Regions from separate parts of the Streptomyces sp. NPDC052301 genome, predicted to be linked through region 1. Evidence: riboswitches for the same ligand, from Rfam matches in the RefSeq annotation. Region 1 holds a riboswitch; the other holds the start of a gene.
The links. A riboswitch is a leader RNA that binds a small molecule or an ion and turns the genes downstream of it on or off. The one in region 1 is predicted to bind guanidine.

Region 1 (10,744 bases):
CCTCCGGCAGCAGACCGGGAGCGGCCAGGGCGAGCACGGCCCGGTAGTCGGCGATGCCGCCGCCGTCCGCGGCGCGCCCGGCCGCCTCGTCGAATGCGTCGAGGTCGACGCGTACACCTCCGTCGGGGCCGAGCAGCACGAGGTCGTCGCGGAGGACGACCACATCGCCCGGCGCGCCCGCGGAAGCCAGCGCACGCCGCACGGAGTGCAGCACCTGGTGCAGGTTGTTGGATGCGGCCGACCGGTCCAGCTCCGGCCAGAGCACGTCGTAGAGCCGGTCCCGGTGCATCCGGTGGCCCGGTGCCAGGCACAGGAGTTTCAGCAGGCTCCGGGCCTTGCGCAGCCGCCACGCCCCGGCGGCGACCGGGCGGTCCTCGACCGCCACGGCGAACCCGCCGAGGAGCCGGATGCGCACCTCATCGGTCATGACTGCCCTCATGAGCAGGCTACCGCTGCGAGGCACGCGGTCGAGGCCTTCGGCGCTGAACGCATATTTCAAGCAACTGTCACGAAACCGTTCGGAATATGTAACTACACGTGCATTTCCCTCAAATCCCGGATGAGTCGGGCACGGTGTGGGTGTGCGGCCACTCCGGCCGCCACCCGCACACCCTGCGAAGGGGGACCTACGTGTCCGTTTCCGTTTCTGCCTCTGTCCGTCGCCTCACCGCTGCCGCCGCCGTGGTCGCCGCGGTGGTGGGGGCCACGGCGCTGCCGGCCGAGGCCGCCGACCGCCACCACCCGGGCCGCGGCGACGTGTTCATCAGCGACGTGCAGCACGCTTTCCCGGGCCGGGGCATCGGTACCAACCGCTCGCTGAACAGCGAGTGGGTGGACATCACCAACCATGCGCGCCGGGCGGTGAACCTGGGGGGCTGGACCCTGTCGGACGAGGACGGCCACACGTACACCTTCCGTCACGTCCGGCTGGAGGGCGGCGCCACCGTCCGCGTCCACACCGGTGTGGGCCGGGACACCAGAACCGACCTGTACCAGGACCGGCGCGCGTACGTGTGGCGCAATGACGCCGACACCGCCACCCTGCGCAACGACGAGGGCCGCTTCGTCGACGACTTCTCCTGGGGCCGTGACCACCGCGACGAGGACGGTGGCCGACGCGACGGGGGCCGCGACCACCACGACGGCGACGGTGGCCGACGCGACGGGGACGGCCGGGGCCGCGACCACCGCGACGACAACGGTGGCCGGCACGACGAGGACGGCCGACGCGACGGGGGCAACCGGCACGAGGGTGGTGTCTTCCACGGCGGCGAGGGCCGGCACGGCGGTGTCCTCCACGGCGGTGTCCTCCCCGGGGGCGAGGGCCGGCACGGCGGTGTCTTCCACGGTGACCACGAGGGCGGACACCGTCGCTGACCTCCCGGCGGCGCCGCGTGACGGCGGCGCGTGAGCCGATGCCCGCAGTGGGCCTCCTCCTCCGGAGGGGGCCCACTGCCCGTCCCTTCGGGTGACTTGTCTGCCGGGGCGCATCCATGAGTGGGCGTCAGGGCACATGTCTCGGCACAGCCGTCACCAGGCACGAGACGGTACCGCGACGCAAGGAACGGCCATGGAGACCGACCCTGTCCACCGCTTTGTCCACGCGCTGTCGCCCGCCAGCCGGGACCAGGTTCAGCAGCTGTCCCCGGAGCAGCGGGAGCGCATGGCCGCCGCGTGGGAGCAGCACCTCAACGAGGACACCGACCTGCTGAGCGTGAGCGAGCTCGACCCGGCGGCGGCCGAGCACGAAGTGGCCGAGCGGGTCGTGCGGGAAAACCTCTGAATCGCACCCGGGCCCCGCGGTTCCGGCCGCGAGGGGCCTGGGGTCGCGCCGGGCCTTCCCGTCATCGGCCGTGCGGTCCGGGGGCCCCGGCGCGCAGCCCGTCCATGACGAGGTCGAAGAGCCGGGTGGCGCGTGGCTGCCAGTCGTCGCGCGGGGTGAGCTGCCAGAGACCGGCGATGGTGAGGAGGAAGTCCTCCCCGCTGACGCCGGGGCGGACGGTGCCGGCTTCCTCGTTGGCGCGCAGGAGCAGTTCCGCGGCGGCGGCCACCGGTGTGGGGGACGGCTTCGCCGGACCTCCGGGCGTGCCGGTGACCTGCCGGATCGCTTCGGCCAGGCCGGCCTTGGCCATGGCGAACTCGGCGAGCCGGTCCATCCAGGCGCGCAGGGCCCGGTCCGGCGCCAGGGACTCGAGCAGCTGGGCCGCGCTGTCGGCGACCTGCTGCATCTCGTGGCGGTAGATCTCGAGGACGAGCGCCTCACGGTTGGGGAAGTTCCGGTAGAAGGTGCCCTGGCCGACGCCGGCCTTCTTGGCGATCACGCTCAGCGGGGTGTCCGCGCAGTGCGTCAGCTCGGTGAGCGCCACGTCCAGGATGCGCTCCCGGTTGCGCTGTGCGTCCGAGCGCAGCGGTGGGTCCTTCTTCGCGGGCACGCGTCCTCCTCGAGGGTTCCTGGCCTGAACCCCGCTCTTGCTAACCGGACAGCTGTCCGTTACGTTCTCAGGTAGCGGACAGCTGTCCGGTTACGTCCACGATAGCGGTGGGCGCGGCCCCACGGCAGTCGGCAGCCACGACTTCTGACCCAGCGCTCCGCACTTCGCTCCACCGCTGCGGTGCCACCCCCAACGCACTCCTCCCACGCCGCCCGGTACGCCGGCGGCGAGACCGCGTCCCGTCTGTCCTGGAAATGCGAAAGAAGCTGCTCATGGCCTCATCGACGTCCAGTGTCATCACTTTGAAGATCAACGGAGAGAAGTACACACTGCCCGTCGATCACCGCACCACCCTGCTCGACGCGCTGCGCGAGCGGCTCGATCTGACCGGCACCAAGAAGGGGTGCGACCAGGGGCAGTGCGGTGCCTGCACCGTGCTGCTGGACGGGCGCAGGGCCGTCGCCTGCCTGCAGCTGGCCGTGGCCGCCGAGGGCCGCGAGATCACCACCGTCGAGGGCCTGGCCGACGGCGAACAGCTGCACCCCGTGCAGCAGGCCTTCCTCGACCTGGACGGGTACCAGTGCGGCTACTGCACCCCGGGGCAGATCTGTTCGGCGATCGGGATGATCCAGGAACACGCGGCGGGCTGGCCGAGCGCCGTCACCGACGACATCCGGCCCGAAGCGGGATCACCGCCCCTGACGGCGGAGGAGATCCGCGAGCGGATGAGCGGCAACCTCTGCCGCTGCGGCGCGTACGTCTCGATCGTCGAGGCCGTCGCCCGGGCCGCCGCAGCAGGGGCGGACGCGGAGCGCGTCGGCTCCGCTGCGGGCACGAAGGAGGCCGTGGCATGAAGGAGTTCGACTATCACCGGGCGTCCGACGTCTCCGGTGCCGTCGCGTTGCTCGGCGCCGATCCGGGCACGCGCTTCCTCGGCGGCGGCACCAATCTCGTCGACCTCATGAAGACCGGGGTCGAACGGCCCGCCCGGCTCATCGACATCCGCGAACTCCCGCTCGACGACATCGAGTCGACGCCGCAGGGCGGTCTGCGCATCGGCGCCACCGTCACCAACGGCGACCTGGCCGCCCATCCCGAGGTACGGCGCCGCTACCCGGCTCTGGCGCAGGCGGTGCTCGCCGGCGCGTCGGGACAGCTGCGCAACATGGCCACGGTCGGCGGGAACCTGCTGCAGCGCACCCGTTGCGGCTACTTCACCGACATCACCAAGCCGTGCAACAAGCGCGTCCCCGGCAGCGGTTGTCCCGCCGTCGAGGGTGAGCACCACAACCACGCGATCCTGGGGGCGTCCGACCACTGCGTGGCCGTACACCCCTCCGACATGGGCGTCGCCCTGGCCGCCTTCGACGCCGTCGTCCACTTCGAGACGGCGGACGGGCCGGGGGAGTTGCCGCTCGCCGACTTCTACCTGCCCGTCGGTGAGACCCCGCACCGCGAGACCGCCCTGCCGCCGGGCGCGCTGATCACCCATGTGGCCTTGCCGGCCGCCCCGGTCGCCGCCGTCTCGCGCTACCGCAAGGTGCGCGAGCGAGCCTCGTACGCGTTCGCCATCGGGTCCGTCGCCGCCGCGCTGGACGTCCGTGACGGTGTCGTCCGGGACGTCCGCCTGGCCTTCGGCGCGGTCGCCTCGCGGCCGTGGCGGGCCGTGGCCGCCGAACGCGTACTGGCGGGCGCGCCGGCCGACGCCGAGACCTTCGCCGCCGCTGCCGACGCCGAACTGACCGCGGCCCGGCCGCTGCCCCGCAACGGATACAAGGTGACCCTCATGCGCAACCTCGTGGTGGCCGTCCTGTCCGAACTCGCCGAGGAGGCTGCCCGATGACCACGGTCACCGTCGGAACATCCGTACAGGCGCCTTCCGTCGGCACCGCGCACACCCGTGTCGAGGGCAGGGACAAGGTCACCGGAGCCGCCCGCTACGCCGGTGAGGTCCCCTTCGCGGACCTCGCGCACGGCTGGCTGGTGCTGTCCACGGTCGCACGCGGCCGCATCCGGGACATCGACACCGACCCCGTGCTCGCCATGCCGGGCGTCCTGGCCGTCCTGGAGCACCGCAACGCCCTGCGCCTGGACACCGACTACACCGGCTTCCTGGGGAAGCCGGACCCGACCTGCGCCGTCTTCCAGCACGACCGGGTGCCGCACCTGGGCTGGCCGGTGGCGCTGGTCGTCGCCGAGACGTCCGAGCAGGCCAGGGAGGCCGCCGAAGCGCTCGTGGTGCACTACGAACAGCAGCCCCACGACATCGGCTTCGACGGCGAGCACCCGGACGCCTACCCGGTGGACGGCCATATGCCCGGGGTGACGGAGAAGGGCGACCTCGACGCGGAACTGGCCGCGTCGGCCGCCGTCGTGGACGCCGAGTACACCACCCCCGAAGAGCACCACAACCCGATGGAGCCGCACGCGGCCACCGCTCGCTGGGACGACGGCCGGCTCGAGGTGATCGACTCCAACCAGGGAGCCACCTGGGTCGTCGGTGAACTCGCCAACCTCTTCTCCCTCGAACCGTCCGCGGTCCGCGTGCGTTCCGAGCACGTCGGCGGTGGCTTCGGCAGCAAGGGCGTCCGCGCCCACCAGGTGGCCGCCGTCATGGCCGCGACCGTCCTGCAACGGCCCGTGCGGGTCGTCCTGACCCGCCGCCAGATGTTCTCGCTGGCGGGCTACCGCAGCCCCACCACCCAGCACGTCAGGCTCGGCGCCGACGCCGACGGACGGCTGCGCGCCCTGGAGCACCGTTCCGTCAGCCTCACCTCCACCGTGCACGAGTTCGTCGAAGCGAGCGCCGCGCCGGCGCGGGTGATGTACGACGCCGACGCCCACCACACCGCCAACCGCGTGGTGCGGCTCGACGTGCCCACCCCGACGTTCATGCGTGCCCCGGGCGAGGCACCCGGGTCCTTCGCGCTGGAGGCGGCGCTGGACGAACTCGCCGAGAAGTGCGGGCTCGACCCGATCGAGCTGCGCCTGCGCAACGAACCCGACAAGGGCCCGGTCTCCGGCCTGCCGTTCGCCGGCCGCAATCTGCCCGACTGCTTCCGGGAGGGCGCCCGCAGGTTCGGCTGGGCGGACCGCGACCCGCGTCCCGGGCAGCGCCGGGACGGCCGCTGGCTCCTCGGCACCGGTACGGCGGCGGCCTCCTTCCCCGCGGGCGCCGCACCGTCGACGGCGTCCGCGACCGCGTACCCGGACGGCACCTTCACCGTCCGGATCTCCGCGGCCGACATCGGCACCGGGGCCCGTACCGCACTCATTTTGGTCGCCGCCGACGCGCTGGACGTGCCGCCGGAGCGCGTCCGCGTGCGCATCGGCGACAGCGACTTCGGGCCCGCGATGATCGCCGGCGGTTCCATGGGCACCCGCTCCTGGTCCTGGGCCGTCACGGCCGCGGCCCGCGAACTGCGCGAGCGGCTGGCCCTGGGCGCCGACGTCCCTGCGGAGGGCATCACGGTGCGGTCGGACACCACCGCGGCCATCGGTGCCCTCGCCCCCGCCGAACGCCACTCCTTCGGCGCGCAGTTCGCCGAAGTCGCCGTCGACGTCTCCACCGGCGAGGTGCGGGTACGGCGCATGCTCGGCGTCTTCGCGGCCGGCCGGATCGTCAACCCGCTCACCGCACGCAACCAGCTGCGGGGCGGCATGATCTGGGGCATCTCCATGGCCCTGCACGAGGAGGCGGTCCGGGACCGTGCCTCGGGCGGCCACGTGGGTGCCGACCTCGCGGGCTATCACGTGGCCACCCACGCCGACGTACCGCACATCGAGGCCGACTGGATCGACGACACCGACCCCGCGGACCCGGTCGGGATCAAGGGCATCGGGGAGATCGGCATCGTGGGCGCCGCGGCCGCCGTCGCCAACGCCGTCTGGCACGCGACCGGCGTACGGCACCGCACCCTTCCGATCAGGCCCGACCGCGTCATCCTGGCGGGAGCGCCGCGTGTTTGACATCGCCGATCAGCTGATCGGCTGGTTCGAGGAGGGCCGGGACTTCGCGGTGGCCACCGTGGTGGCCGTCGGCGGCAGCGCGCCGCGCGGTCCCGGCGCCGCCCTCGCCGTCGACCGCGCGGGCAGCGTCATCGGCTCGGTCTCCGGCGGCTGCGTGGAGGGCGCGGTGTACGACCTGTGCCTGCAGGCGCTGGAGACCGGCGAGAGCGTCACCGAACGCTTCGGCTACAGCGACGAGGACGCCTTCGCCGTGGGGCTGACCTGTGGCGGGACGATCGACGTGCTGATCACGCCGGTGGGCGGGCAGGGGCCCGCCCGGACGGTCCTGGGTGCGGCGGTCTCGGCCGCCGCCCGGGGCGTGCCCGCGGCCCTCGCCCGGGTCACGCGCGGTCCGGCCGAACTCCTCGGCCGGGCCGTGCTGGTGCGGGACGACGGTACGTACGAGGGCGGTCTCGGCGGCCGCCCCGAGCTGGACCGGACGGCGGCGGGCCAGGCCCGGGCCCTGCTGGAGGCGGGCCGCACCGGCACGCTGGAGATCTCGGAGGACGGTTCGCACTGCCCCGGTGGTGTCACGCTGCTGGTCGAGTCGAACGTGCCGCCCCCGCGCATGATCGTCTTCGGTGCGGTCGACTTCGCGTCGGCGCTGGCGCGGGCCGGCAAGTTCCTCGGCTACCACGTGACCGTCTGCGACGCCCGCCCCGTCTTCGCCACGCCTGACCGCTTCCCCGACGCCGACGAGGTCGTCGTCGACTGGCCGCACCGCTACCTGCGGAGCACTGCGACCGACGCCCGCACGGTGCTGTGCGTGCTCACCCACGAGGCCCGGTTCGACGTGCCCCTGCTGAAGACGGCCCTCGCGCTGCCCGTGGCGTTCGTCGGCGCGATGGGCTCGCGCCGCACGCACGAGGAGCGCGATCGACGGCTGCGCGAAGAAGGTGTGAGCGAGCGCGAGTTGGCCCGGCTGCGGTCCCCGATCGGCCTCGACCTCGGCGCCCGTACGCCGGAGGAGACCGCCCTGTCGATCGTGGCGGAGATCGTCGCCGCCGGGCGGGGCGGGACGGGCGTTCCCCTGACCGGTGCGAAGACGCCGATCCACCGCGACCGGGGAGGGGACAGCGAGGTCACGGCCGCCTGACGGGCCGGGAGGCGGTCCGGACCGCTCAGGAGTGCGGGCAGAGGACGAAGTCGGAGGAGGCCTGCCGGGTGAGGCCGTCGCCGAGCCGGCCGAGCGCCTCCCGGATCCGGCGGAGGTGGGCCGGCGTCAGCTGGAGCGGGGGCTCGTCGGGCTGGTAGGTGGTGCGGACGGGGTAGTCCACGCCGGGTTCGGTGGTCATCTCGATGTGACAGCCGAGCACATGGGTGACCGGCCGGCGGTCGGCGAACTCGATCAGCCGGTCGATGCTGCGGGTGAACGCGGGGACGTCCTGGATGTAGAGCCGGCCGGGATAGACGCTGTCGCCCGTCAGCAGCAGCCCGGTGGCCGGGTCGTAGAAGGTGACGGCCGCCTCGTGGTGGCCCGGGGTGGCCAGGCACTCCAGGACCCGGCCGCCCAGGTCGACACGGGCGACCGCGTCCGGGTCCGTCTCGAACCCGAAGTACCGCCAGGCGGTGGCGCGGTCGGCACCCACCACCGTGGTGGCGGGGCGGCCGGCGAACTGGCCGTCGCCCGCGACGTGGTCACCGTGGCCATGGGTGTGCAGCACGAGCAGGTGGTAGCCGTCCCGGGGATGCCGCGCGAGCCAGTCCGCGAGGAGCCCGTCGACCACCCGGCGCAGCGGGAAGAACTCGGCGGACTCCGTGGCGCCGGTGTCGATCAGCACGGCCCGTTCGTTGCCGCACAGCAGGAACAGGAACGGCGCCTCGTAGTGGACCGCCATGTTCTGCCGCAGCACGAAGGTGTGCTCGTCGTAGGCGTGGACCTGGATGTCCGGGTCGGTGTTGTGCTTGGCCGAGGGCGAGCCGTGGATCCACCGCACCGGCAGTGGGAGCGCCCGGGGAGCGGTGGAGGTGAAGTCGATCGGGTGCGTGCCGGTGTCCACGATGTCTCCGCGTGTGCGTCGTCTTTGCGGGCCGGGTACGGCGCACATCTCGTCCGGGGCAGGCACGTCCGAGCCGCCGCCCGGACGCTACCACGCCGCCTGCGGCCGGCCGCCGCTCCGCCCGGCCCGGCCGGGACTCGGAAGGCGGGCCGCCGAGGAGTACAGTATTCACCTGGCGATGAATTACTGCTCCCACGAAGGGCAGGACCGCGATGGAGCAGACCACGTGCTGTGTGGTGGGAGGCGGCCCCGCGGGCATGGTGCTCGCCCTGCTGCTGGCCCGGGCCGGCGTCCCCGTGACGGTACTGGAGAAGCACGCCGACTTCCTGCGCGACTTCCGCGGCGACACCGTCCACCCCTCGACCCTGGCGCTGCTGGACGACCTGGGCCTGGCCGAGCGCTTCGCCCGGCTGCCGCAGCGCCGGGTGCGCACCGTCCAGCTGCCCGTCGGAACCGGCCGCTCGGCCGTCACGGTCGCGGACCTCACGGTGCTGCCCGGCCCGTACAACTACGTGGCGATGGTGCCGCAGTGGGACCTGCTGGACCTCCTCGCGGACGAGGCCCGGCGCGAGCCGGTGTTCGAGCTGCGGATGAGCACGGAGGCGACCTCCTTCCTGATCGAGTCCGGCCGGGTGACGGGGGTGCGCTATCGCACCTCCGACGGCCGCACCGGAGAGGTGCGCGCCGTGCTCACCGTCGCCTGCGACGGCCGCGGCTCGCTGGCCCGGTCCCGTCCGGAGCTCGGCCTGCGCCGCTTCGACTGCCCGATGGACGCCTGGTGGTTCCGCCTCCCGCGCCACGAGGGCGACCCGCGCGGACTCGTCGGCGGCGTCGGCGACCGCTTCCTGACGGCGATGATCGACCGCGGCGACTACTGGCAGTGCGCCGCGCTCATCCCCAAGGGCGCGGACACCCGGCGCCGAGCGGCCGGCCTGGACGCCTTCCTGGCCGACTTCACCGCCGCCGTCCCCTGGATCGCCGACCGCGCACACGCCCTGCGCTCCTGGGACGAGGTCAAGCTCCTCGACGTACGCCTGGACCGGCTGCGCCACTGGCACCGGCCCGGCCTGCTGTGCATCGGCGACGCCGCGCACGCCATGTCCCCGGTCTTCGGCATCGGGATCAACCTCGCGGTGCAGGACGCGGTGGCCGCCGCCCGCTATCTGGCCGAGCCCCTGCGCCGCGGGACCGTACGCCCGCGCGACGTACGCGGGCTGCAGCGGCGCCGCAGGCCGACCACGGTCGCCACCCAGGCGCTCCAGCGGACGGCTCACGCCCGCTTCATCGCCCCCGTCCTGCAGGGCCGGCCGCCGCTCGGCAGCGCGGAGAGGGCCCGGCGCCTGGCGCACCTGGTCGCCGGATCACGCTGGGTACGGCGCGTTCCCGCCTGGTTCATCGCCTACGGCGCACTGCGGGAACGCCCACCCGAGGTGGCCCTCCGATAGCCGTCGCGCCTCGGCGGACCAGCTGGAGTCGCCGGGTGTGCGGTCGTCAGCCGTCCCTCGGATGGTGCACTGTGGAAGGCGTGGACGTCCGGCGAAGTGCTGCCGGTGTGCGGCAGCCGTGGCAGTCGAGCCATGCGCTGCTGCTGATCCCCATCGTGCTCATCGTGGTCATCACCGTGGTGGACCAGCTGGTTCCGGCCGACGTCCATCTGGGTCCGCTGCTGGTCATCGCCCCGGCGATCACCGCCTCTTTCGCCGGTGCCTGGCTGACCGGGCTGGTCGGGTTCCTGGCCGTGGCGGCGCAGGCGTACATCGGCTGGCACTTCGGGGTGCTGTTCACGCGCAACGTACTGGTGCAGATCCTGGCCCTGGCCGTCCTGTCGGCCCTGACCGTGTTCTACTGCGTGATGCGCGAGCGCCGCCAGCGCCAGCTGGCCCAGGTCCGCATGGTCGCCGAAACCGCCCAGCACGTTCTGCTGTGGCCGCTGCCGGAGCGGATCGGTCCCATGAACATCGCCTGCCTGTATCTGGCGGCCGAGGCCGAGGCGCAGATCGGCGGCGACCTGTACGCCGCGACGCCCACCGACAACGGTGTGCGGGTCATGATCGGCGACGTCCGCGGCAAGGGCCTGTCCGCCGTCGGCGAGGCCGCCCTCCTCATCGGTGCCTTCCGCGAGGCGGCACACCACCACACCACCCTGCCCGACCTGGCCGCCGCCCTCGAACGCAGCGTGGCCCGCAACCTGCCCAACCTCGGATCCGACGAAGACCTGGGGGAGCGGTTCGCCACCGTGATGCTGGTGGAGATCCCCGACGACGGCCACGTCACCCGGGTCCTGAGCTGCGGCCATCCGCCGCC
Region 2 (10,744 bases), on a different contig from region 1:
GACAGCAGCGAACCACCGACCGCGCCGAGCCAGAAACTGCCGTTGATGATCAGATCGACCCGGCCGCGGTAGTTCGCCGGGATCAGCTCGTCGATCGCGGAGTTGATCGCCGCGTACTCACCGCCGATGCCGAAACCCGTCAGGAAGCGGAACAGGAAGAACCACCAGGCCTCCCACGAGACGGCCGTCAGCGCCGTCGCCGCCAGATACACCGCCAAGGTGATCATGAAGAGCTTCTTGCGGCCGAAACGATCGGTCAGCCGGCCCCAGAACAGCGCACCGATACAGGCACCCGCCACATACAGCGCGGCGGCCGTACCCGTGATCTGGCCCGAGGTGATCGACAGACCACTGCCCGGCTCGGCCAGCCGGCTGGCGATGTTGCCGACGACCGTGACCTCCAGGCCGTCCAGGATCCATACGGTGCCCAGGCCGATCACGATCGTCCAGTGCCAGCGGGACCAGGGCAGACGGTCCAACCGGGCGGGAATGGTGGTGATGATGGTCCGTCCGGTGTCCGGCGATGCCGCCTCGGCTGCGCTCATGGGGCTCCCTCCGCGTCGAAGGACGTCCCCCGGAAAGCGCGAGGGACGGCACCAAGCGGGTGCCCCCAACCTGCGGAATCAGTCGGCACAGAGCCAGGACTCAGGCCCCCAGCGCCCGCGACACCACATAGATCAGCAACCCCGCCAGTGATCCCACCACGGTGCCATTGATCCGGATGAACTGCAGATCACGGCCGATGTGCGCCTCGATCTTCCGGGTGGTGTGCTCCGCGTCCCAGCCCGCCACCGTGTCCGTGATCAACGAGGTGATCTCCTTGCGGTACGTCGTCACCACGTGCACCGCGGCCCCCTCCACCCAGCTGTCGACCTTGCCCTGCACCTTCGGCTCGGTCGCCATCCGCCGTCCCAGCGACAGCAGCGCACCCCGCACCCGCAGCCGCAGCTCACTGCGCTCGTCCTCCGCCGCCGCCACCATCATCGACCGCACCGCCGTCCAGGCCGACGCGATCAGATCCTGCACCTCGCCCCGGCCCAGCACCTCACCCTTCAGCCGCTCCACCCGCGCCCGGGTGTCCGTGTCGGACTGCAGATCGGAGGCGAAGTCCGTGAGAAAACGGTCCAACGCACCCCGCGCCGGATGCGACGGCATGTCCCGCATCTCGGTCGCGAACCGCAACAACTCCCGGTAGACCCGCTCACCGACCTTCCGGTCGACGAACCGCGGGGTCCAGCCCGGCGCACCACCCTCCACGGCCACCATCACGTCGTCCCGGTGCAGCACCAGCCAGTCGTGCGCACGGGCCACCACCAGATCCACCGCCCGCCGGTGCCCCCCGTCGGCGACGATCTTCTCCAGCATCTTCCCGATCCCCGGAGCGATCTCCTGCGTGTTCGCCCGCCGGGTGATCGCCTCCCCCACCACCGCCTGCACGTCCGAGTCACGCAGCACCGTCAGCGCGCCCCGCAGCGCCGTCGCCAGCTCCGCCGTCACCCGGTCCGCATGCTCCGGCTCCGCCAGCCACACCCCCAGCCGGCTGCCGATACCCACCGCCCGCAACCGCTGCCGCACGACGTCCTGGGAGAGGAAGTTCTCCCCGACGAACTCCCCCAACGAGACCCCCAACTGGTCCTTCTTCGTCGGAATGATCGCCGTGTGCGGAATGGGCAGCCCGAGCGGATGCCGGAACAGCGCCGTCACCGCGAACCAGTCGGCCAGCGCACCCACCATGCCCGCCTCGGCCGCCGCGGCCACGTACTGCGTCCACTCCCCGGCACCCTCGTGCCCGGCCACCTTCGCCACCACATAGACCACCGCCACGAACAGCAGCATCGCGGTCGCCGTCAGCTTCATCCGCCGCACCCCGCGCCGACGCTCCTCGTCCGCCGGAGTGAAGGCCGTCATGGTCCGGTACGACGCGGCCCGCGCCGGTGCTGCCGTCTCCGTAGGTTCCATCAGCTCCACCCGTCAGCTCCACAGCTCGGTGATCCCGCACACAATTGTCCCTTCCCGACCGACTCACGGAACGGAACAAGAGTTCCCGGCGTCTGTCTGGACGGGAGTCCTGGGCAGGGCCCTGTCAGCTCCCCGCACCCCATGCCGCATCATGGAGTGACCCAGATCGGAGCCTCGGGCTCCCATCTCCCGAGGAGAACAACAAAAGCATGACCAAGCGTCATGGTTATGCAGTACTGACTGCGCTCGTCGCGCTGGTCGTGGCACTGTCCGCCGCCATCTACGTCACCGTCGCAGCCGACGACGGCACCTCCCGCAGCGCCCTCACCGACAACCGCCCCCACCGCGACTCGTCCGCCGCCCCCGTCTCCGCCGGAACCTGGGTCGGCTCCTGGTCCACCGCCCCCGTGGGCGGCGAACCCGGCACCGAGACGAACGGCATGGCAGGCCACTCGGTCCGCAACGTCGTACACGCCGACACCGGTGGTACGAGTGCCCGCATCACACTGTCCAATCTCTACGGCCAGTCACCGCTCGCCCTGACGCACGCCTCGATCGCCCTCTCCACCGGCGACGGCACCGCGGCCGCCGACCCCCAGACCATGCGGCGCCTCACCTTCAACGGCAGCACCAGCGTCGTCATCCCCGCAGGCGGACAGATCGTCAGCGACGCCGTCCGCCTCACCATCCCGCACGCCGGCGACGTCCTGGTCACCACCTACTCCCCCACCCCGTCCGGCCCGGTCACCTACCACCCGCACGCCCGGCAGATCTCCTACGTCGCCACCGGCGACGCCACCGAGGACGCCACCGGCACCCCCTACACCGAACAGACCGCCTACTGGCGCTACTTGACCGCCCTGGACGTCCTCAGCAACGAGGCCGACGGCACCGCCGTCGTCTTCGGCGACTCCATCACCGACGGCATAACCTCCACCACCGGCGCCAACCACCGCTGGCCCGACATCCTCGCCGGCCGGCTCCGCACCGCCCTCGAAGACGGACAGCAACTCCCCCGCTACAGCGTCGTCAACGAAGGCATCAGCGGCAACCAGGTCCTCGCCGACGGCCTCGGCCGCCCCGCCGAGAACCAGAGCGGCCTCGGCCGCTTCGGCCGCGACGCCCTCTCCCACCCCGACGTCAAGGTCGTCGTCATCGACCTCGGCATCAACGACATACTCCGCAACCCCCAGCTCGCCGACCCGGACCGCATCACGGCCGGCCTGCGCACCCTCGTACGCCAGGCCCACGCCCACGGCCTGAAGGTCGTCGGCGCCACCCTCATGCCCTGCCGCGGCCACCGCGGCTGGACCCCCGCCCGCGAGACGGTACGCCAGCAGGTCAACGCCCAGATCAGGTCCGGCGGCCTGTACGACGCGGTCGTCGACTTCGACAAGGCCCTCCGCGACCCCTACGCCCCGCAGCGCCTGCGCCCCGACTACGACTCCGGCGACCACCTGCACCCCAGCGACCTGGGCTTCGCGAAGATGGCCGAGGTCTTCGACCTGCGCACCCTGAACGGCGCGGGGCAGACGGAGCTGTGACCGGGCGGCGAGGAATACTGGCGGGCATGACCCGCTTGATCCTCGCCACCCGCAACGCCGGAAAGATCACCGAGCTCAGGGCGATCCTCGCCGAAGCAGGCCTGCCGCACGAGCTGATCGGCGCCGACGCCTACCCCGAGATCCCCGACGTCAAGGAGACCGGCGTCACCTTCGCCGAGAACGCCCTGCTCAAGGCCCACGCCCTGGCCCAGGCCACGGGCCTGCCCGCGGTCGCCGACGACTCGGGCCTGTGCGTCGACGTCCTCAACGGCGCCCCCGGCATCTTCTCCGCCCGCTGGGCCGGCCGCCACGGCGACGACCGGGCCAACCTCGACCTGCTGCTCGCCCAGCTCTCCGACATCGCCGAGGAACACCGGTCGGCACACTTCGCCTGCGCGGCGGCCCTGGCCCTGCCGGACGGGCGTGAGCGGGTGGTCGAGGGACAGCTTCGGGGCGTCCTGCGCCACGCCCCCGCCGGCACGAACGGCTTCGGCTACGACCCGATCCTCCAGCCGGAGGGCGAGACGCGCACGTGCGCGGAACTGACCGCGTCCGAGAAGAACGCGATCAGCCACCGGGGGAAGGCGTTCCGGGCGCTGGTGCCGGTGGTCCGGGAGTTGTTGGGCTGAGCAAGAAGGGGCCGCCCCGATGGACGGCCCCTCTCATGTACGGTCGGTGGGACTCGAACCCACACGGGATTTCTCCCACGGGCACCTAAAACCCGCGCGTATCGCCTATTTCGCCACGACCGCCCCACACCGGACAATTAGCCTGCAGGCTGTTTTGCCTCGCTCAGTGTACGGGGCTGCGTCTTTCGTCGTCCGCCCCCTCGGCACCAGGTGCGGGTGGTGGCGTGGCAGTTGGGGCACAGCAGCCGCAGGTTCTCCCGCCGGTCATCGCTCCGGTCGCCATTGATGTGGTCGACCTCCAGCGTCATCGGGTGCCCGAGCCACTCGGAGCCAACACCGCACTCGGCGCATCGGTCCGGTACGCCCGTCTCGTGGAGTCGAATTCCGCGGATCCACCCCCAGCCTCTCCAGCGCCTCGGACAGATTCCACGCTCCCCGAGCCGCCTCCTCCAGCCGCTCCCTCGTGTACGCACTGGCCCCCATCGAGCCCCCTCCGCTCCGGGCAGGCGTTCGCTGCCCGTACGGAGCAACGAACCGGTTATCGGACAGTCGCGCCCGGAGACGGAAAAGCGGCCCGCCCGGGGTCGTTCCAGGGGCGGGCCGCCGACGTCGGCTACAGGTTCCTCAGATGCCCAGATCCTTGATGATCTTGGCCACGTGGCCGGTGGCGCGGACGTTGTAGAGGGCTCGTTCGACCTTGCCCTCCTCGTCGACGACGATCGTGGAGCGGATGACGCCCATGTACGTCTTGCCGTAGTTCTTCTTCTCGCCGTAGGCGCCGTAGGCCTCGGTGACCTTCTTCTCCGGGTCGGCCAGCAGCGTGACCTTCAGGGACTCCTTCTCGCGGAACTTCGCCAGCTTCTCCGGGGCGTCGGGGGAGATGCCGATGACGTCGTAGCCGGCGGTGGCCAGGACCTCCAGGTTGTCCGTGAAGTCGCAGGCCTGCTTCGTGCAGCCGGGGGTCAGGGCGGCCGGGTAGAAGTAGACGATGACCTTGCGGCCCTTATGGGAGGAAAGGGACACCTCGGTGCCGTCGGCGTCCGGGAGGGTGAAGGCGGGGGCCACGTCCCCCGGCTGGAGTCGCTCGCTCATCGGGCCAGCGTAACCGGGGGGCCTTGCGGTGCGGCGCGGGCATGAGCTGACAGACTGTCCGGAACAGCATCAGACTTCGGCAGACTTCGGAGGCCGTACGGTGGCGGACACGTCGGACACCAGAACCCCGGCGCAGATCGAGGCGGACATCAAGCGTCGCCGCGAAGTGCTGGCCGAGACGCTCGACGAGATCGGCGTGCGGGTGCACCCGAAGACGATCGTCGGGGACGCGAAGGCCAAGGTCGTCGCCAACATCGATCACACGGTCGGCCGGGCGTACGTCCAGGTCAACCGGGCCGTGACCGAGGTGCGGGGGCAGTTCGTGGACGAGGACGGGGCGCTGCGGCTGGAGCGGGTCGTGCCCGTGGCGCTGCTCGCGGTCGGGGTCGTGGGGCTGATCGCCCTGGGCACCCGGCGGCGCAAGGGCTGACCCGGAGGCGTACGGCCGGGGTGAAGGCAGGTAGGTTCGAGGCGTGAGCGCCAACAGAAACGAGCACAGGATCCCCCATCACGACAAGCTGCCCATTCGGATGCTGCACGACCGGGTTCTGGTCAAGCAGGAGACCGGGGAGGGCGAGCGGCGGTCGGGGGGCGGGATCCTGATTCCCGCGACCGCGGCGGTCGGGCGGCGCCTGGCCTGGGCCGAGGTCGTCGCGGTCGGTCAGAACGTACGGACCGTGGAGCCGGGTGACCGGGTTCTGTTCGATCCAGAGGACCGGGCGGAGGTCGAGGTGCGGGGCGTGGCGTACGTGCTCATGCGTGAGCGTGATCTGCACGCCGTCGCCGCGGACCGGTTCGAGGGGTCGGAGGACTCCACCGGGCTGTATCTCTGATTCGAAAGTCCCTGACGGAAGGGCTGGTGACGGCTGTCACCAGCCCTTTTGTCGTTCCTTTGCTATGTTCGGAAGCGAGCCCGACGAGACGCGCCGTACCGGGATGCAGGCAAAGACGACGCACCGGTGAAGAGTCGTTCCGTCTCGGGAGGTGCCTGTCGTGGCCTGGGTGCTGTTGGTTGTCGCCGGTCTGCTGGAAGTGGCCTGGTCGATCGGGATGAAGTACAGCGACGGGTTCACCCGGCTGGTCCCGAGTCTGTTCACCGGCGCCGGCATCGTCGCGAGCATGGTGCTGCTGTCGTATGCCGCGAAGTCCCTGCCGATCGGTACCGCGTACGGCGTGTGGGTGGGCATCGGCGCGGCCGGGGCGGCGGTGCTCGGCATGGTGGTGCTGGGTGAGCCGGTCACCGCCGCCCGGGTGTTCTTCGTGTGTCTGCTGCTGGTCGCCGTGGTGGGGCTGAAGGCGACCAGCGGTCACTGAGGGCGGGGTCAGGCGCCGGGGTCGCCGCCTCCGGCGCCTGCCGCTGTGCCGGTCGTGCCGCCGCCGTCCGTGGCCCCGCCGGCGGCTGTGCCGCCGCCGGGGGTGCCGCCGCCGGTCGTGTCGCCGCCGCCGGTCGTGCCGCCGGCTCCGGTCGTCGTTCCTCCGCCGGTGGTGTCGCCGCCGGTGGTGGTGCCGTCCGTCGTGGTGTCGCCGCCGGTGGTGGCGCCGCCGTCCGTGGTCGGGCCGCCGTCGGTGGGCGTGCCGGTGGTGCCGCCGTCGGTCGGGCTGGCGGTGGCGCCGCCGTTGTCCTGGCCGCCGTCGGTGGTGGTGCCGCCGGTGTTCTGGTCGCCGGTGGTGCCGGGCTGGGCCGAGCCGGGGGAGCTGGGCGCCTGCGGCTGGTCGGCGCCCTGCTGGAGCTGCAGGTCGAAGTCGGCGGTCGGCTTGTTCTTCAGGGCGTCGTGCGTGTACTGGGCCCAGATCTGGGTGGGCGGGCCGCCACCGTTCATGCGGGCCTGGCCGAGGGCGCCGTACAGCGGCATGTGCTTGGCGGTCACGGGGTCCTGGCCCATGACGGAGACGACGGTGGCCAGGTCCGGGGTGTAGCCGGCGAACCAGGCGGCGGTGTCGTTCTCGGCGGTGCCGGTCTTGCCGGCGGCGGGGCGGCCGGCGTTCTGGGCGGCGGTGGCGGTGCCGTTGTCGACCACGCTCTGCAGGATCGAGGTGGTGGTGTCGGCGGCCTCGCGGCTGACGGCCTGCTCGACGGACTGGTCGGGGAGCTTGACGTCCTCGGTGTTGTCCTTGGTGATCTTCTCGACGAGGGTGTACGTGCCGTGCTTGCCGTGGTTGGCGAGCGTCGCGTATCCCTCCGCCATGTCCAGCACGCTGGCGGTGGCGGTGCCGAGGGCGATCGACGGGTACGGCTGGAGGTCCGGGGTGGCGGAGGGGATGCCGAGGTCGATCGCGGTCTGCTTGACCTTGGAGGGGCCGACGTCGACGGCCATCTGGGCGTAGACGGCGTTCACGGACAGGTCGGTCGCCTTGGTGACGGTGATCTGGCCGTACGACTTCTGGTCCTCGTTCTGGGGGGCGTAGCCGCCGCCGCTCCAGCCCTGTACGGGGCGTTCGTTGGTGCCGTCGTACATGGTGTTCGGGGTGATGGTGCGGCCGTCCTGGGTGGTGGAGCCGTTCTGGACCGCCGAGGTGAACACGAAGGGCTTGAAGGTCGAGCCGACCTGGAAGTCACCGCGGGTGGCGCCGTTGGTGTACTGCTTCACGTAGTCGATGCCGCCGTACATGGCGACGACCTTGCCGGTCTTGGGGTCGACGGAGGCGCCGCCGGCGCGGACGTAGCGGTCGACCTTGTTGTTCTTCTTGTCGAGCTTGGAGATCAGCTGGTCGTGGACCGCCTTGACGAAGGCGTCCTGCCGGTTCTTCTGGATGGTGGTGGTGATGCGGTAGCCGCCGACCGCGAGCTGGTCGTCGGTGAGGATGTTGTTGGTGGTCAGGTAGTGCTTGACCGCCTCGACGAGGTAGCCGCGCTGGCCGGACATGCCGGTGGAGACGGTCTGCTCCTTGGGCATGGGGAACTTCATGCCGGTGCGCTCGGACTGGTTGAGCCAGCCCTTCTTGACCATGCCGTCCAGGACGTAGTTCCAGCGGGCGACGGCGGCGGCCTTGTTCTCGGGGTGGGCGACGACGTCGTACTCGCTGGGCGCGTTGACGAGCGCGGCGAGGTAGGCGGCGCGGGCCGGGTCGAGGTTCTTGGCGTCCACGCCGTAGTAGGCCTGGGCGGCGGACTGGATGCCGTAGGCGTTGCGGCCGAAGTAGCTGGTGTTGAGGTAGCCCTCGAGGATGTCGTTCTTGGACTTGTTCCGGTCCAGCTTGATCGAGATGAAGAATTCCTTGGCCTTGCGGGTGACCGTCTGTTCCTGGCCCAGGTAGTAGTTCTTCACGTACTGCTGGGTGATCGTGGAGCCGGACTGCTTGCCCTTGCCGGTGGCGGTGTTCCAGCCGGCGCGGATCATGGCCTTCGGGTCGATGGCGGACTCGGTGTAGAAGTCACGGTCCTCGGCGGCGAGGACGGCGTGCTGGGCGTCCTTGGAGACCTGGGCGAGGGTGACGTTCTCCCGGTTGATCTGGCCGTCGCGGGCGATCTGTGAGCCGTCGGCGTAGAGGTAGACGTTGGCCTGCTTGGTGGCGAGGGCGTTGGCGGGCGGGATCTTGACCATCGAGTAGCCGAGGAAGAACAGGCCGATGATCAGCAGCACGCCGATGACGAAGGTGCCGAGCACCATGCGCCAGGTCGGGAACAGCCGCCGCCAGCCGGTGCGCTTGGGCCGCTTGGACTTCTTGCCCTCGCCCGCGCCTGCGGGGGCCGCGGCGTCCGCGGTGGTGGCGGCGAGGGCGGTGGTCTCGGCCTCGGAGGACCGGGCGGGGGGCGGGGTGGCGGGCGTTGCGGGTGCGGCGGGCTTCGCCTTGGGCCGTGCGCCGGTGCCGGTGCTGTCTCCGGTGCGGGGGCCGGGGGTGACGGCGCCCGCGGGGGAGGCCTGAGCGGCGGCACCGGCACCGGCTGCGGCTGCGGCTGCTGCGCGGGCCGCGCGGGCCTTGGCGGGGTCGGCGGGCGCGCCCTTGCGGGGCGCGGTGACGCGGCGCAGCACCTGGGTGCTCTCGGCCGGCCGGTCCTCGCCGGTGTCCTGGGGGGCGCGCGGCGGGGTGACGCGGCGCAGCACCTGGGTGCTCTCGGCGGACTGGGGTCCGCGCTTGTCGGTGCCCTCGCCGGCCTTGGCGGTGGACGCGGTACGGGCGGTGGTGTCGCCGCTGGACGCGGCGTTGCCGGAGGCGGCGGCGCCGTCACCGGGCGAGGAGGTGCGGGCGGCGTTGCCGGAGGCGGCGGCGCCGTCACCGGGCGAGGAGGTGCGGGGGGCAGGCGCGGCCGCATGGGACGCGGACTCGCCGTCGGACTTCGAGGCGCCGCGGGACGCGGACGGGTCCGCGGAGGGTGCCGGGATGCCCTTGCCGTCGGTGCGGCCGCCGAGGGCGGCCTGGCGGGCGCGGGCGATGGAGGCCGTACGGTCGTCGCGGCCCGTGCGCTCCGCAGCCGCGCCGGAACGGCCCGGGGCCACCCCGCCGGACCCGCCCGAGCCGCTCTCGGACGCGTCGCCGGACGTGCTCGAAGCGTCACCCGGCGTCACCGGTCCGGCCGTGGCCGAGCGGTCCTCGGAGTTCGCCCGCCCAGGCTTGGCGTCCCCGGGTTTCCCGGCGCCGTCGGTGCCGTCGGCGTTGTCGGTGCCGTCGGCGTTGTCGGTGCCGTCGGCGTTGTCGGTGCCGTCGGCGTTGTCGGCGGCACCGCTGCTCTGCGTCCCCTTCCCCCTGTCGGTGGCCTGCTCCACGCGGCCCCCCGGGGCCCCGGGCCCTTCAGCCGGCAGCGGCTTTTCCGGCGCCACGCCTTCTTTCGGCTGCTGCGGCTGCGGCTCGTCGCTCATCTCGTGCACGGACTCCTGTTTCGCGTCGTACGTTCCTGTACGCCTCGTACGCTTCTGCGCCCCCGGTGTGAAGACTCTCGCACCTGGCGTTCCGTTCCCGGATTCCGGCACGCTTCCGGCACAAAATGCGTGGCCGGCCGCCGGGCCTCCGGACTAGGCTCCTGCGCTTCGGTGTCGAGCGGTCCGAGGAGGTCGACTGGCGTGGGCGCGGGACGGTTGTACGTGGCCGTCGCGGCGGGGGGATTCAGACGGTACGCGACCTATCGGGCGGCCACTGCGGCAGGGGTGTTCACCAACACGGTCTTCGGGCTGATCCTCGTCTACACGTATCGGGCGCTGTGGGACGTGAAACCGCACCTCGGAGGTTATGACCAGGCGCAGGCCGTCACCTATGTGTGGCTGGGGCAGGCCTTCTTGTCGACCCTCGCGATCGGTGGTGGCGGCGTCGAGGACGAGTTGATCGAACGCATCCGTACGGGGGACGTCGCGATCGACCTGTACCGGCCCGCCGATCTCCAGCTGTGGTGGCTGGCCGCGGACGTGGGGCGGGCGTTCTTCCAGTTGCTGGGGCGGGGGGTGCTCCCGTTCGTCTTCGGGGCGCTGTGTTTCCCGGCGTACCTGCCGACGGACGCGGGGAGGTGGGCGGCCTTCTTCGTCGCCGTGCTGCTGGCCATGGTGGTCGGCTTCGGGATCCGGTACCTGGTGGCACTGTCCGCGTTCTGGC

Region 2: it holds a riboswitch for guanidine, as region 1 does, so the genes downstream of both, ACIHEJ_RS17095 (DMT family transporter) here and ACIHEJ_RS40625 (MBL fold metallo-hydrolase) in region 1, are expected to answer to the same signal.

The regions. Positions count from the first base shown of each region.
Region 1 covers NZ_JBIUBE010000028.1:43,693-54,436, forward strand. Annotated here, with positions in the region: gene ACIHEJ_RS40585 (AfsR/SARP family transcriptional regulator) at 1-427, opposite strand, end outside; gene ACIHEJ_RS40590 (lamin tail domain-containing protein) at 631-1,377, shown strand; gene ACIHEJ_RS40595 (hypothetical protein) at 1,571-1,783, shown strand; gene ACIHEJ_RS40600 (TetR/AcrR family transcriptional regulator) at 1,845-2,432, opposite strand; gene ACIHEJ_RS40605 ((2Fe-2S)-binding protein) at 2,705-3,286, shown strand; gene ACIHEJ_RS40610 (FAD binding domain-containing protein) at 3,283-4,275, shown strand; gene ACIHEJ_RS40615 (xanthine dehydrogenase family protein molybdopterin-binding subunit) at 4,272-6,401, shown strand; gene ACIHEJ_RS40620 (XdhC family protein) at 6,394-7,536, shown strand; gene ACIHEJ_RS40625 (MBL fold metallo-hydrolase) at 7,562-8,440, opposite strand; guanidine-III (ykkC-III) riboswitch at 8,453-8,520, opposite strand; gene ACIHEJ_RS40630 (FAD-dependent oxidoreductase) at 8,653-9,885, shown strand; gene ACIHEJ_RS40635 (PP2C family protein-serine/threonine phosphatase) at 9,966-10,744, shown strand, end outside.
Region 2 covers NZ_JBIUBE010000005.1:563,388-574,131, forward strand. Annotated here, with positions in the region: gene ACIHEJ_RS17050 (MFS transporter) at 1-545, opposite strand, end outside; gene ACIHEJ_RS17055 (DUF445 domain-containing protein) at 646-1,959, opposite strand; gene ACIHEJ_RS17060 (SGNH/GDSL hydrolase family protein) at 2,169-3,503, shown strand; gene rdgB (RdgB/HAM1 family non-canonical purine NTP pyrophosphatase) at 3,530-4,132, shown strand; tRNA gene ACIHEJ_RS17070 (tRNA-Leu) at 4,171-4,255, opposite strand; partial or broken gene ACIHEJ_RS17075 (HNH endonuclease) at 4,270-4,509, opposite strand; gene bcp (thioredoxin-dependent thiol peroxidase) at 4,757-5,224, opposite strand; gene ACIHEJ_RS17085 (DUF3618 domain-containing protein) at 5,325-5,654, shown strand; gene ACIHEJ_RS17090 (co-chaperone GroES) at 5,755-6,057, shown strand; guanidine-III (ykkC-III) riboswitch at 6,114-6,182, shown strand; gene ACIHEJ_RS17095 (DMT family transporter) at 6,218-6,538, shown strand; gene ACIHEJ_RS17100 (transglycosylase domain-containing protein) at 6,547-9,546, opposite strand; gene ACIHEJ_RS17105 (ABC transporter permease) at 10,222-10,744, shown strand, end outside.